Regions from separate parts of the Halobacillus sp. HZG1 genome, predicted to be linked through region 3. Evidence: a T-box and tRNA genes for the amino acid it is inferred to sense, from the RefSeq annotation. Region 3 holds a T-box; the other regions hold tRNA genes.
What was found. The T-box of region 3 lies ahead of argS (arginine--tRNA ligase). A T-box ahead of a tRNA ligase gene usually reads a tRNA of that ligase, here a tRNA-Arg.
Positions count from the first base shown of each region.

Region 1: it has a tRNA-Arg gene. The T-box ahead of argS (arginine--tRNA ligase) is inferred to sense a tRNA for this amino acid. The anticodon was not compared.
Region 2: it has a tRNA-Arg gene. The T-box ahead of argS (arginine--tRNA ligase) is inferred to sense a tRNA for this amino acid. The anticodon was not compared.

Region 1 covers NZ_JAYLVQ010000062.1:162,736-167,668, forward strand. The annotation lists gene VKA52_RS11510 (MFS transporter) at 1-743, shown strand, start outside; gene VKA52_RS11515 (NUDIX hydrolase) at 822-1,286, shown strand; gene VKA52_RS11520 (deoxynucleoside kinase) at 1,310-1,993, opposite strand; gene VKA52_RS11525 (deoxynucleoside kinase) at 1,990-2,631, opposite strand; tRNA gene VKA52_RS11530 (tRNA-Arg) at 2,826-2,898, shown strand; gene modB (molybdate ABC transporter permease subunit) at 2,931-3,605, opposite strand; gene modA (molybdate ABC transporter substrate-binding protein) at 3,610-4,386, opposite strand; gene VKA52_RS11545 (M50 family metallopeptidase) at 4,482-4,933, shown strand, end outside.
Region 2 covers NZ_JAYLVQ010000038.1:48,938-53,870, reverse strand. The annotation lists gene gap (type I glyceraldehyde-3-phosphate dehydrogenase) at 1-415, opposite strand, end outside; gene VKA52_RS05780 (sugar-binding transcriptional regulator) at 454-1,482, opposite strand; gene VKA52_RS05775 (glutaredoxin family protein) at 1,634-1,855, opposite strand; gene VKA52_RS05770 (hypothetical protein) at 1,950-2,174, opposite strand; tRNA gene VKA52_RS05765 (tRNA-Arg) at 2,434-2,509, opposite strand; gene clpP (ATP-dependent Clp endopeptidase proteolytic subunit ClpP) at 3,019-3,606, shown strand; gene VKA52_RS05755 (HPr family phosphocarrier protein) at 3,707-3,961, opposite strand; gene whiA (DNA-binding protein WhiA) at 4,092-4,933, opposite strand, start outside.
Region 3 covers NZ_JAYLVQ010000012.1:22,952-27,884, forward strand. The annotation lists gene VKA52_RS01060 (AAA family ATPase) at 1-156, shown strand, start outside; gene VKA52_RS01065 (hypothetical protein) at 199-429, opposite strand; gene argS (arginine--tRNA ligase) at 502-2,184, opposite strand; T-box leader at 2,224-2,437, opposite strand; gene VKA52_RS01075 (DUF421 domain-containing protein) at 2,539-3,153, shown strand; gene VKA52_RS01080 (thioredoxin family protein) at 3,211-3,540, shown strand; gene proC (pyrroline-5-carboxylate reductase) at 3,856-4,698, shown strand; gene proB (glutamate 5-kinase) at 4,738-4,933, shown strand, end outside.

The DNA of each region.
Region 1 (4,933 bases), on a different contig from region 3:
CGGTTGCGACGGTGACAGGCGTGCCTTTAGGAACATTCATTGGACAAACTTTTGGTTGGCGGGCGACATTTGCCGGTGTAGCTTTGCTCGGCGTAATCGGCATCATCGCAAGTGCTTTGCTTGTTCCGAAAAACCTGGAAGAAGCAACACCTGCAAGCTTTCGTGACCAATTAAAAATACTAACTGAAAAAAGAATTCTGCTCTCTTTCGTCATTACAGGATTAGGATATGGCGGAACGTTTGTGGCCTTCACATACCTTGCTCCTTTACTGGAAGAAGTGACAGGTTTCGATCCGAAGTTTGTCAGCGTGATTCTGCTCATTTATGGAGTTGCGGTTGCGATCGGAAATACGATTGGTGGAAAAGTTTCCAATAAAAATCCGATCAAAGCGTTGTTTTGGATGTTTGTACTGCAGGCAATCGTATTGCTCCTGTTGGCTTTCGTCATTCCATTTAAAGTGTTGAGTTTAGTTGTATTGTTTTTCATGGGACTGTTTGCTTTCATGAACGTCCCTGCTTTGCAGATCTTGGTCGTTCAATTAGCTGAGAAGTATGTTCCATCTGCGGTTAATGTAGCTTCTGCTTTGAATATTGCCGCTTTCAACGTCGGTATTGCTATCGGATCCTCCGTCGGTGGGGTCATCGTTGATACGATTGGTCTTGTTCATACACCATGGATTGGTGCAGTGATGGTAGGGGGCGCTGTCATCTTAACAAAACTGTTGCATACGATGGAACGCTAATCTACGAGAAGGACTCCTTTTATTCAAAGGGGTCCTTTTCTCTTGTTATAATAGAATAATGGAGAGAGGAGGAAGGCTATGGGTTACGTCGAGGACTTACGGGCAATTATCGGTCATCGGCCCATTATTTTAGTTGGCTCTGTGGTAATGATTCTGGATGAAAAAGGACGTATTTTACTGCAGGAACGAACATCCCCTCAAGGTGTATGGGGACTGCCGGGAGGTTTGATGGAGCTTGGAGAGAGCACGGAACAAGTCGCCAAACGTGAAGCATTCGAAGAGACTGGATTAAAGGTCAAAGATCTGCAGTTATTGAATGTTTACTCTGGGGAAGATCAATTCAGCCGAGCTCCTAATGGAGATGAGTTTTACGTTGTGACAACAGCTTATTTCACTAGACATTTTAGTGGGGACTATGCTTTTGATCCTGCAGAAACGGTACAGGTGAAGTTTTTCGAGTTTCATGATTTGCCTGAGAAGATGGTTGGTAGTCACCGGATGATGATTGAAGATTATAGAAAAAAAACACCTGACGTTGAATGACGTCAGGTGTTTCATCTTTATGCTTACGTCAATAAATGGCTGGAGCGCCATTTACGAGATTGTTGGATGAAGTGGCCGATTTTTTCAAGGACAGGTTCGATGCTTGTTTTATCATTCAATACATCATAGTCGGCAATATTGAGGCGCAGGACAGGGCAGGAGTTGAAATTATCAATCCAATTGTCATAACGCGTAAACATCTCTTCCCAATATTCAATAGGAGTTTCTTGTTCCATTGGACGTCCACGTTCTTTGATTCGGGAAACGACATCATCGAACGACCCTTCCAAATATATTAAAAGATCGGGATGAGGGAAGTATGGTGTCATCACCATCGCATCAAACAGGTTTCGGTACGTTTCATAATCGGTTGCAGACATCGTCCCTTTTTCATAGTGCATCCGGGCAAAAATGCCGGTATCTTCATAGATGGAGCGGTCCTGGATAAAACCACCGCCATATTCAAAAATCTTCTTTTGTTCCTTGAAGCGTTCCGCTAGAAAGTAAATCTGTAAATGGAAGCTCCAGCGTTCAAAATCCTGATAGAATTTGTCGAGATAAGGATTTGTGTCGACTTTTTCAAAAGAGGTACGGAAGTTGAGGGCATCAGCGAGAGCATTGGTCATCGTTGACTTACCAACACCGACCGTTCCTGCAATCGTTATGACGCTGTCGTGTGGAATTCCATAGCGTTCACGTGCATTCATTTGATAACTTCTCCTTTATTTAAATGCTGCTCTACTTGATCAACAATATAATTCAAATCGTCTTGATGTTTTACGAAGTCTATATGATCCCCGTTCAAACGAATCACAGGAATCTCGGGATGAGTCGCCTCAAAATGTCTCATGAAGTCTTCGTAGTCTTGAGAGAGTTGTTCAAGATATGAGGGTTGAATATTTGCCTCTACATCACGGTTACGCATGCGGATGCGTTCGAGCAGTGTATCTAAACTCGCATGTAAATAGACGACCATATTCGGTTTAGGCATATCGTGTGTCAATATATCAAAAATCTGTGCATACTTGTCAAATTGATCTTCTCTTAACGTGCGGCGTGCGAAAATCATATTCTTCGATATATGGTAATCGGCGACCACCGGCTTCCCCGACTGCAAAAATTTGCGATCGATGTCTTCGAGCTGCTTGAAACGATTGCACAAGAAGAACATCTCCGTTTGGAAGCTCCATTCTTCAATATTGTCGTAAAACTTGCCTAAAAACGGGTTCTCCTCAACGATTTCCTTCAGCAAATGAAAATCAAACTGGGAGGCGAGCTTTTTAGACAGAGACGTTTTCCCAACCCCAATGGGCCCTTCAACGGATATGAAAGGTAAATCTCCCATCTCTTTTCCTCCTTCAAACTCAATTCAAAAACGTGAGTGCTCATCACTCACTTACAAAATACGATACTTTTAGACAGACAAATAATATTTTATCATATACATACGTTGGAAGTAACATCCGAGCAATATTTTTAAAGTGCATTTCCTTTTCAATCTTTGGTTTGTTTTGTATAATATTACACGTACGTTCATACGCCCCCGTAGCTCAGGGGATAGAGCATCGGTTTCCTAAACCGTGTGCCGCAGGTTCGAATCCTGCCGGGGGCGCTGGCTGAAGCTGATTGGAGCTTCAGCTTTTTTTATGTTTTCCTTACAAATATAATTTTCCTCCGGCTCCATGTGTTGAGCCATAATACCGCACTGAAACCGAGACAGAGTATGACAATCACCCACATGAGAGCTTCTTCCATTCGACCGGATTCGACAGCAAAATAGATGGCGAGTGGAATGGTGTCTGTTTCACCAGGGATATAGCCTGCAATCATTAATGTAGCTCCGAACTCACCGAGGGAACGAGCAAAAGTCATGACTAAGCCAGCGAGCAATCCGGGCCATGCTAAAGGAAGCGATATGGTGAAGAATACTTTCAATTTCGAAGCCCCCATCGTCAAAGCCGCATTCTCCAGGTTTTGTTCATAATTTTGAAAAGCCGCTGATGCACTTTGATACATAAGGGGAAAGGAGACGACGGCAGACGCAATGACTGCTCCTGTCCAGGAAAAAACCACCTGAATACCGAACCAGTCCATGAGCCATTGTCCCATCCAGCCGTTTTTGCCGAATAAATAAAGCAGGCCAAATCCTATGACCGTCGGAGGAAGGACAAGAGGGAGTAAAAGGATCGATTCTATAATACTTTTCCCGGGAAATAATTTCCGAGAAATGACTCTTGCGCTGATCGTTCCGATAATAAATACGATGAAAGTAGCGATTGCCGCTACCTTTAGAGACAATAAAAGAGGTTCGACGTTCATTGTTCTATCTTTCCACCTCCTTAGGATTGAATCCATAAGATTTGTAAATTTCTGTCGCTTGATCACTCTTTAAGAAGGATAGAAATTGCTCTCCAGATTTCTTAGTCCGGCTTTTTGAAAGAATGATGCCAGCATAGACGATCGAATCGTGGAGTGTAGGGTCTACTTTTGTAAGGGTTCTTACCTGATCTGAAATCAGGGCATCACTGGCATAGACAAAACCATAGTCCACTTGCCCGGATTCGACATAAGCAAGGACTTGTCTAACATCGCTTCCGAAAATCATCTGATCCTCTAATCCCCTCCAAAGTTGAATCCTTTCCAACGCTTGCTTCGTATAAGTACCAGCAGGCACGCTTTCTGGATTGCCGACAGCAAGCTGTTCATTTTTTGTCAGTTCCAGCTCTTGAATGGTATTCAAATGACTCGTGGAATCGTGACCAATAAGAACGATCTGGTTGGTAGCAAACTCTATGTATGTATCTTTTTCGACAAGGCTCTCTTTCTTAAGAAGTTCGATCCAACGAAGATCCGCAGACAGGAATACGTCGACAGGAGCTCCTTGTTCGATTTGTCTTGCCAGTTTACCTGAGCCTCCATATATGGTTTCGATTTCTATATTGTATTGCTCCTCAAAAAGAGGAGTCAGCTCTTCCATGACATCTTTTAAACTTGAAGCAGCCGCAATTTTTATGTTCGTTTCACTCGATTCTGATGGAGCGGCACAACTGCATAAAAATAGTACGATGATCGAACTCCCTATCCATGTTAACTTTCGCATGTCTATTCCCCTTTGTTACCATTGATTCTATTCTTAAGATACGTCATATGTAAGTAGAAAGCGATTAAAAGATCACGAAGAAAGGAGTGCGTTATATGAAATTACAAGTTCTTTCAGCTCTTATTCTTGCTTTACTGCTCACACAACTGCCGGTCGTTGGTAAGTACTTCGCTATTCTGAACACCATGATTCATGAGAGCGGTCATTCCCTGATGGCGCTGCTTACAGGGGGAGAAGTAAGGAGAATTTCCCTTTTACCGAATACATCCGGTTTTGCTTTGACCGGGCATAACTCATGGATCGGGCAAGTATTAACGAGCATGGCCGGGTATGTATTTGCTTCTTTCTTTGCCTTCGTCTTCTTTTTCCTCGTCAGTCGTGGGCATTTTAATTGGATGATTTATATTTTAATGGCGTTCCTTGCCATCAATCTGCTTTTCTGGGTAAGGAATGTGTATGGTCTATTCTGGATCCTTACCTTTGGAGCTGGGTTTGTATGGCTGCTGAGAACCGGTCATGAACAGGTGGTTCAATATGTGTTATTGTT
Region 2 (4,933 bases), on a different contig from region 3:
ACTGATCTTCGTTTACACCCATAACGACTGTAAGGTCTTCTTGTTTCGCTGGAGCAGAGATGACTACTTTCTTAGCACCTGCATCCAAGTGTTTCTTAGCATCGTCACGCTGAGTGAAGCGACCTGTAGATTCGATCACGATATCTACGCCAAGATCTCCCCAACCAAGTTGAGCTGGATCTTTTTCAGAAAGTACTTTAACTTCTTTACCGCCGACAATCAGGTTGTCACCGTTTGTTGTCACTTCTTGATCAAGCTTGCCATGTACTGTATCGTATTGAAGCAAGTGTGCCAGCATGTTTGCATCTGTCAAATCGTTAACCGCTACTACCTCAACTTCATTGTTGTTCAAAGCAGCACGGAAAACATTACGTCCAATACGTCCAAATCCGTTAATACCAATTCTTACTGTCATGCAAAATTCCTCCTTAGGATGATTGAAATCATATTTATTTAAAGGGATAAACCCCTTATTAACTCTTGGGCTGCACCTTCATCAGTGATCAGGACATTACTCTGGCCCGGTTGGAAATAAGATGAGATGGCTTGCGCTTTCGAGCGACCTCCAGCAACAGCAATGACATGTTTCGCACGCTTAAGATCTTCTAACTGCAGACCTACCGTACGAACTTTGTGAACGATCTCACCCTCAACATTGAAATAATAACCAAAAGCCTCGCCTACAGCGTTGTGCTTTTTGATTAATTCCAACTGTTCAGGAGAAGTCTTTCTTCGTTCTGCCATCGTGAGTGCATCCCCGACACCGTGAATAACGATTTCAGCGTTACGGATGATATCCAACACTTCTTTAATTGAAGGTTCTTCTTTTATCGTCTGATACGATTCCTCACTGAGAGGATCGGGTACATATAAAAGACGATAGTCACCCCTGGCTTTTTTCGCCATTTCCGCGCAGATCGTGTTGGCCTGGTTTTCAACTCTTTCACCTAAACCTCCACGTGCAGGCACGTATAAGCATTGATCAGCTCCAGACAGCGGCGTCATCACTTGTGCGACGGATGCCATCGTTGTTCCACCGGTAATGGCAATCACCTGATCCGGCGACATATGTTCTTTCAAATATTGGACACATGCTTTTCCCATCTCTTGTTTTACCCAATTAAGCTCATCACTATCACCCGGAACAACAACGACATAGTCTAAATTTAATTTATCCTTTAATTGTTGTTCTAAAACCTTTATCCCAGAGACCTCTTTAATAAATTCGGCTAACTGCTCAAGAATGTTCTGTCCCTCATAACTTAAATGCATACCTCGTGAGGTAATCTCTACAGCTCCTTGTTTATTCAGAAAATCCACTTCACTTCGAACCGTGCGTTCAGCCAGCTCAACACTTTCAGCTAACGCTCTTCGGCCCACAGGCTGCATGATCTGGATATAATACAACAGCTGATAACGGCGCTGTATAACGTCCAGGACATCCGGGAATAATTTTTTTTGTAAGTCGATGAACGCTCTCATGGAAAAAGCTCCTTCTTTGAAATGGTACCAACCGGGATGTATTACGTCCCAGCTAGTCATATTATGTCCCGCTCGGAGCAAAAAAATATCTTATTTCAGTTTTATATTAACAGTGGGGTAGTCCTCGTGCAAGTGAAAACCTAGACGTTTTTCATTGTAAACGCTTCATTAGTTCGAAGTAATCAATATTCCGATAATCCAGCTCTTCCTCACCAATTTTCAATACCGGCACCTCAAGCATATACTTATCCAGCAGGACAGGGTCAGTACCAATATCCACCAATACCACTGCGACGTCAAAGAGAGACAAAAGATCCTTAACTTCCTCACATAACCCGCAGTTTTCTTTAACGTATAAAATAACTTCAGACATATACAGGCCTCCCTGAACTTCCTCTTCATCATAACAAAGGAAATCTGCCCCATCCATCCCTCACTATTGCTTATTCACAAAAAAGGACACGCTGTTAGGAAGCGTGTCCTTTTTTATCATAAAAACCATTATCGATTTTCAACTTCCGTTTATCCAAGAAATGTGCTAACTCTTCGCCTACATAACTTTCGGGTGTCCGTTTCAATAACTTATAGTTGAAGGATAACTTTTGCTGTTCCTGCATGTCGAACACGTGAATCCGCCTGTCTTCAGAAACCTCTTCAGTCGACAACATTTTGTAACGGATTAGGTTTGTCATAAATACCCCTCTTCTAAATAAAGCGAAAAGTCTGACTTTATTTCTTCAATAGTAACATAGAAAAAGCCCGAAATAAACTACATTGCGATAATATACCCAAATAAACGTTCGTATAATTTCTGTGAGATTTCTGTTCAAATAATATTTAAATAACATTAATGTAACTGTTAGTGATTCGACAACATCACTATACTAATATAATGAATTTCTTGTAAAAAAAGGACCTTCCTTTCATCTGAGGAAGGTCCATCTAGTTTAGCGCGCCCGAGAGGATTCGAACCCCCGACTGACGTAGAACCGGAATCTACCGCTCTATCCAACTGAGCTACGGGCGCAAAAGCGACATGCATTTAATATTATAAGTAGAATCAACAAAAAACGCAACCCATTTTTTGATCTTCAAGAAAAGCTTCCTATTTTGGAAGGCTTAGTTACCTGACATTTGCGTGAACGGTTCAAGGCGTCCACGGGAAGCGCAAGGTAGATGTGCCCCCCAGAACGTTAGCCCGAGGAGACTCACCACTCGCCTCGGAAAGCGAACCTTTTCCCGCAGTCCCTGAAATCCTACAAACATCTCGAAATAGAGTTTTCCACAGTCCTGTCATATCGCTAAAATGTAGGTATGGACGTTTATATAGGTAAATTTAGGGTATGATGGTAGAAGGAATTGGAACACATCACATAGAACGAATAATAATAACCGTTTTTCATACTTAAAAGGCGCAGCAACCCTTGCTGAAATAAAGAATAAAAGGTCGATTGTTTTTGTTTGACCTTTATTGACCTTATAGGTATGATGAATGTATTCCATCATTATTAATTTGATGTTAAGGAGGAATTTCAAATGAATTTAGTCCCTACAGTTATTGAACAAACAAACCGCGGAGAACGTGCTTATGATATTTACTCCCGCTTACTTAAAGACCGCATCATCATGCTGGGAAGCCCGATTGATGATAACATCTCAAACTCTGTTGTTGCACAGCTGCTTTTCCTTGCTGCTGACGACCCAGACAAAGATATTTCCCTATACATCAACTCCCCTGGTGGATCGATCACAGCAGGTATGGCAATTTATGACACGATGCAGTTCATCAAACCGAACGTATCTACAATCTGCACAGGTATGGCCGCGTCAATGGGTGCATTCTTGCTGAACGCCGGTGAGCCTGGCAAACGTTATGCACTACCTAACAGTGAAGTCATGATTCACCAACCACTTGGAGGAACACAAGGTCAGGCTTCTGACATCGAAATCCACGCTAAGCGTATTATCAAAATGCGTGAGAAGCTGAATAAGATTCTTGCTGAGCGTACGGGACAACCGATGGAAGTCATCGAACGCGACACAGATCGTGATAACTTCATGTCTGCCCATGAAGCTGTAGACTATGGCTTGATTGACAAAGTCATGGAGAAAAACGAACAATAATAAAACACAAAATCCGCTGTGGAATCCACAGCGGATTTTTTTGTTCTGTATGAGAACGTTCCCTCACTGGAGAACGTTCATTTTTTCACATAAATACAGATTACTCATTCTTTACGAAGTCTGTCAGCACCTGCATCGCTTCTTCCTCATCAGAACCATCTGCAATCAATTTGATTTCTTCATCAGTTCCGACAGCAAGACTCATTAACCCCATTATACTTTTGGCATTCACCCGTTTTTCACCTTTTTCAATAAAAACGTCTGCGGTAAATTTGTTCGCTTCTTGTACGAATTGTGCCGCCGGCCTTGCCTGTAAACCTGTCTCTAACTCAATTACGATCGTCCTTTCAATCACCTGTCATTCTCCTCTCATTCTATATTTCAATTTCTTTGTAAGCGGATTCAATACTTAGAAAAAAGAACGCTCTCTTTTCGAAAGCGTTTATAATTGTATTTCATTATAGCATGAATTTGTTAAGGAAACATTAATTTCTTGTGTTTTCTGTCACTTCGCCTTTTCTAACTTTTTCGGCGAACTCATCGATTTTACGCAGCCGGTGATTGATGCCGGATTTACTTATCGACCCGCCGGAAACATACTCACCAAGCTCTTTCAAGGAAACTTCCTGGTGCTGCAATCTTAAGGATGCAATCTCCTGCAATTTATCTGGCAGCGCTTCTAAACCTACTGTCCGTTTAATGAATTTTATGTTCTCCACTTGGCGGAAAGCGGCCCCGATCGTTTTATTCAAATTCGCCGTCTCACAGTTGACGAGACGATTGACAGAGTTCCTCATATCCCGGACGATCCTTACATCCTCAAACTTGAAAAGCGCCTGGTGTGCTCCAATATTGCTAATGAGCTCCGTAATTTTATCCGCTTCTTTCAAATAAGTGATGAATCCTTTTTTACGGCTGAGTGTCCTTGCGTGCAACCCGAAACTATTCATAAGCTTACACAACGCCTCGTTGTGTTCCTCATCCGAAGAGTAAACCTCAAGATGATAGGAAGAGGTTTCCGGGTTATTGACGGAACCGCCTGCAAGAAATGCCCCTCGTAAATAAGCCCTTTTACAACACGTATCGTTCAAATACTTTTGAGGGATATCTGGATTAATGGATAGAGGACCTTTCAGAATTTCAAGATCTTCAAGAACGACTTTCGCTTTCTCCGTCATCCTCACAATATAAACATTGTTCTTTTTTAACCTCATTTTTTTCCGGACAAGGAGTTCTACCGGGTAGGGATAAAGCTTTTTGATTAACGTGTAGATCCTTCTGGCAATCGCTGCATTCTCTGTTTGTACATCCAGAATATATTCACGAT
Region 3 (4,933 bases):
CAGTGTTCAAGAGAATTAAGATTTTCAAGGGAAGGGGAGGGAACGCGAAAGAAAATCACTAAATTTAAAGAACGGTACTGGAAAGCGGAAGATTATTACATCGCAACGGTGGATCCTGAAAGACAAGCCGATTTGATTGTAAAATCCCCATCCTGAAATGAAAAAGGAGAAAAGGCGCACCCTTTCTCCTTAAACATGTTAAAAAATAAAAATCCACATAAGAATGGCTGTAATGACAAACGTTATGGCGTATATGGTCGTAAGTAGCGGAATACTCCCCGTGTCACTTCCTGCGTTCTTCAACTGCTTGGCATCATCTTCTGGTGAAGATGTGTTTTCCGGTCTGGTTACTTGCCGGGCTATAATGATCGTGCCAATCAGTGCGGCTACCGAGGCGATGATTGCAAGTCCATAATAAATCGGGTACATAGGATGCGCTCCTCTCCCTTTTGTTACTTCTATTATAATAGAAGTAAGGTGGAAGTGCTAAAGTTCACTATGCTACATGTTCTCAGGGGCCTGAATTCCAAGAATGGTTAAACCTTCTTTCAATTGAACGTTCACGGCATAAATCAGGGAGAGGAGTGCTTGTTCTTCCTCACTTCCTAACACTTTTGTATGGGCATAAAATTTATTGAAGTGACTCGCTACATCTAACAGGTGTCTCGCAAGTTTGGATGGATCATATTCTTTATAGGCCTTCTCAATGACTTCAGGGAAAAGGCGGAAAGTTTTAATTAGTGGCCAAGCGGTTTCTGCGTGGACGTCTGTTACAGGATGTTTGGGATCAAAGTTCCCTCTTTCCAGTAAAGAGACGGTACGCGCATACGTATATTGCAGGTAAGGCGCTGTATGACCCTCAAAGGTTAGCATGTTCTCTAAAGAAAATTCTACATCATTGCGTCGGTCGTGTTTAAGGTCATGAAAGATGACGGCCCCTACCCCCACTTGTTCCGCGACTTCTTGAGCGTTCACCAAATCAGGGTTCTTTTCTTTTATATTTTTAGCTGCCACTGAAATAGCTTCCTGTAATGCTTGTTCCAGTAAAACAGTCTTCCCCTGACGAGTGGACATCTTCTTGCCATCCTGCAGCATCATTCCGAATGAGATATGTCTTAATTGATCCGCCCAGGAAAACTCGGCTTTCTTCAACACATGTTTAACCTGTTGGAAATGAAGGGTTTGCTCATGGCCAACTACATAGAGGGCTTCATCAAAATCATACGTTTGCTTACGGTCAATCGCAGCTGTTAAATCTCTTGTGGCATAAATGGTCGTGCCATTGCTCTTTCGAATCAGGCACGGTGGTAACTTTTCCTCATCGAGGCGTACGACTTGCGCACCTTCCGATTCTTCCAACAACCCTTTTTCCTGCAACATATCAATGGTGGCACCCATTTTGTCATTGTAATAGGCTTCGCCACGGGTCAAGTCGAAGGTGATTCCTAAAAGTTTATAAATTTCTTCAAACTCTTCAAGTGATACGGATTTGAACCACTTCCAGAGAGTGACGGCCTCTTGATCGTTATTCTCCAATTTTTTGAACCATTCTCTTCCTTCATCAATGAATGCTGGATCTTCTTTCGAAGCATGGTGGAACTTCACATACACGCGGGTCAATTCTTGAATCGGATTCTGCTTGAGACTTTCTTCTTCCCCCCATTTGAGGTAAGCGGCTAATAGTTTTCCGAACTGGGTGCCGTAGTCTCCAATGTAATTAATTTTTACTGTCTTATACCCACATTTTTGTGCAAGGTTTGAGAGAGCATTTCCAATCACTGTTGATCTTAAATGTCCCATAGAAAAAGGTTTGGCAATATTCGGTGCTGACATATCCAGGACGATTGTCTTTCCTTTTCCAAATTCATGTGATCCATAGGCTTCCGGCTCTTGGTAAAACTGCTTCAAGCCGTGGTCAGCGACAAACACCTGATCAAGAAATATATTGATGTAGCCGCCTACTGTTTGTACTTCCTTGAAAATCGGGTGTTTTATTTGGCTGGAAATCTCATCAGCAATCAGCCCCGGACTCTTTTTCAAAGACTTCGCCAGCGGGAAGCAGGGAAAAGCCAGGTCACCGTGGTCCTGCTGTTTGGGAACTTCAATAAGTTGCTGCACCCACTCTCGCTGATATTCTTCCCCGAGGATATGAGCGATCTGCAGGGCAAGTATTTGTTTTTCCATGAACGACACCTCCATAAAAATAAAAAACCCCGTCTCAAATAAAGAGACGAGGTTTGTGCTCGCGGTACCACTCTTATAGCTATCGTATAGCCACTCGATGTTGTTAACGGGGGCATCCCCGGCTTTTCCCTACTCCATGGTTCAGGAAAGCTTCTCAAAAGTCCGTTTCACTACTGAAATCCTGCTCAGGCTTCCACCACCCCTGAGTCGCTGATCTGTTCCAGACAGTTACTCTCTTTTTCCTAGAATTTCTATATTTGAAAAAATTATAGCGGAAAGCATTTCCTTTTGCAATCCCTTCTTTGAGAATATCCTGGTTTAAATAGGTGATTATACGAAGAGAGGTGATTGATCATGGATTGGATTTGGAAAGCCGTTCTCATTATTATTGTCGGTACAATCATATTACGGGTTGCTGGCAGGAAGTCCATTTCACAAATGACGTTATCGCAGACGGTCATTATGATTGCGATTGGTTCCTTACTGATTCAACCGGTGGCTGGAAAAAATATATGGGTGACGTTCGGCGTAGGGGGAGTGCTCGTGCTTACATTGATGGTGATGGAATTCAGCCAGGTGAAATTTGATTTTATGGAACGTTTTCTTACAGGACGGTCTGTTTCCATTATTGAGAACGGACAGCTGAATGAAAAAAATATTAAGAAGCTGCGCTTTACTGTCGATCAGCTTGAAATGAAATTAAGGCAGAGTAATGTTACTTCCATTGATGATCTTAAATCGGCGACCCTGGAACCGAATGGGCAGGTCGGGTTTGAGTTGAAAAATCAAAAAAAACCAGCGACAAAGCAGGATATTGATGATTTATATCAGGAAATCCTTTCGTTAAAAAAGATGTTAAATCCCGATCAGGCTACACAGTTGCCGACTGAAAAACCGCCTACAGAAGATTTATTTAAAGAAGTAGAGACTAAGCAGCACCAGCAGGTCCACCCTGATCGTTTGAATTAAGTTCTATTGCAGGCATTTTGATCTATTCCTTGATATAATGGAGCAGAGGTGAGAAAAGTGGAATCCGTAAACACCATTGAAGAACTTCAGGCATTTGTTCATGAACATCCCCTTTCAATAGTGTATGTTTCCAGGCCGGGATGTTCGGTCTGCCATGGTTTGCTACCGCAAGTGGAAAGCCTGTTGAAGGAATACCCTGAAATTGAATCAAGACATGTAAACGCTGATGAAGTTCCGCAAGTGGCCGGTGAGTTTTCAGTCATGACGGTGCCTGCCGTTTTGATTTACTCGGAAGGGAAAGAGCTATTCCGTAAAGCCCGCTTCGTCCCCATTGGGGAACTGAATCAGCAACTGGCCAAACTGAATCATTTCATTAATGAAGGATGACCATCTGTTGAACCCTCAACAGATGGTTTTTTATATGCTCTAACGAAAAGAAATAAAGTCTGATAATTCCCTCAATTTTGCTTTCTCCGGCTTTTCTTAAAAATTCAACCCGCAAATACATGTCTGAGACGAGATTATTTGCGATGAGAAGCGATGAATTGGAAATACCTCTCCATGAAACCGTTTACACTAACTAATTGGCGTATATAGACCCGACTTGCCAAAAACCCCTTGAATAAGTTTTGCCCAGTGTTATGATGAAAAACGTCTTAAATAAAGCGAACAAAAAATGCGAACGGGAGAGATTAACCCAATATGATTAAACAAACGATTGCTTTTCTAGGTGCAGGCTCTATGGCTGAGGCGATGATTTCAGGCATGGTGGAATCCGGTAATATTCCAGCTGAGAACATCATCGTGACCAATAGAAGTAATCAGGAACGTTTAAACACAATCAATGATAAATACGGCGTACGCACAGTTTTAAAAGATGAATTGAACTTTCAAGAAGTCGATCAGTTCATTTTGGCGATGAAGCCAAAAGATATTGATGCAGTACTTGCCGATTTGAAAGATAAATTGACAGCAAACCAAGTGCTTGTTTCTGTACTTGCGGGAATCTCAACATCATATATGGAAGATCGATTGAACGACGGACAACAGGTCATCCGTGTGATGCCGAATACGTCAAGCATGCTTCGCGAATCGGCGACAGCTATCTCACCAGGACGTTTCGCGGACATGGACAATGTACTTGTCGCGAAAGAATTAATGAAATCCATTGGTGAAGTTTTCATCATTGAAGAAGATAAAATGGACGTCTTTACAGGAATAGCTGGAAGCGGACCTGCTTACTTCTATTACTTGATGGAACACATTGAAGAAACAGGCCGTGCAGAAGGCATGGATCGTGAAACTCTTCGTGAAATCGGAGCACAAACATTGCTTGGAGCAGCAAAAATGATGCTTGAACGTGATGAAAGCCCGACAGAACTACGTGAAAATGTGACCTCACCGAATGGTACGACAGCAGCAGGGCTGAACGCTCTTGATCAGGCTGGCGGAGGTTATGCCATCTCTGAAGCGATCAAAGGAGCAGCCAGTCGTTCGAAAGAATTGAGCAAAGAACTTGAAGGACTACTTGTAGGCAGTAAATAAACGAAGTAAATCGATGCGAAAATGTTAAACAGGAGTGATATGTTGAGTCAAGATAAAAAAAGGGTAGTTATTAAAATAGGGAGTAGTTCCCTGACTAGTATGCACGGAGAAGTTAGCCGCCGTAAATTAGAGAAATTAGTAGATGAAGTCGTCCAACTGAAAGACGACGGCCACGAGGTTTTACTCGTATCCTCAGGAGCTGTAGCCGCAGGTTATCGTAAACTCGGCTGTCTTG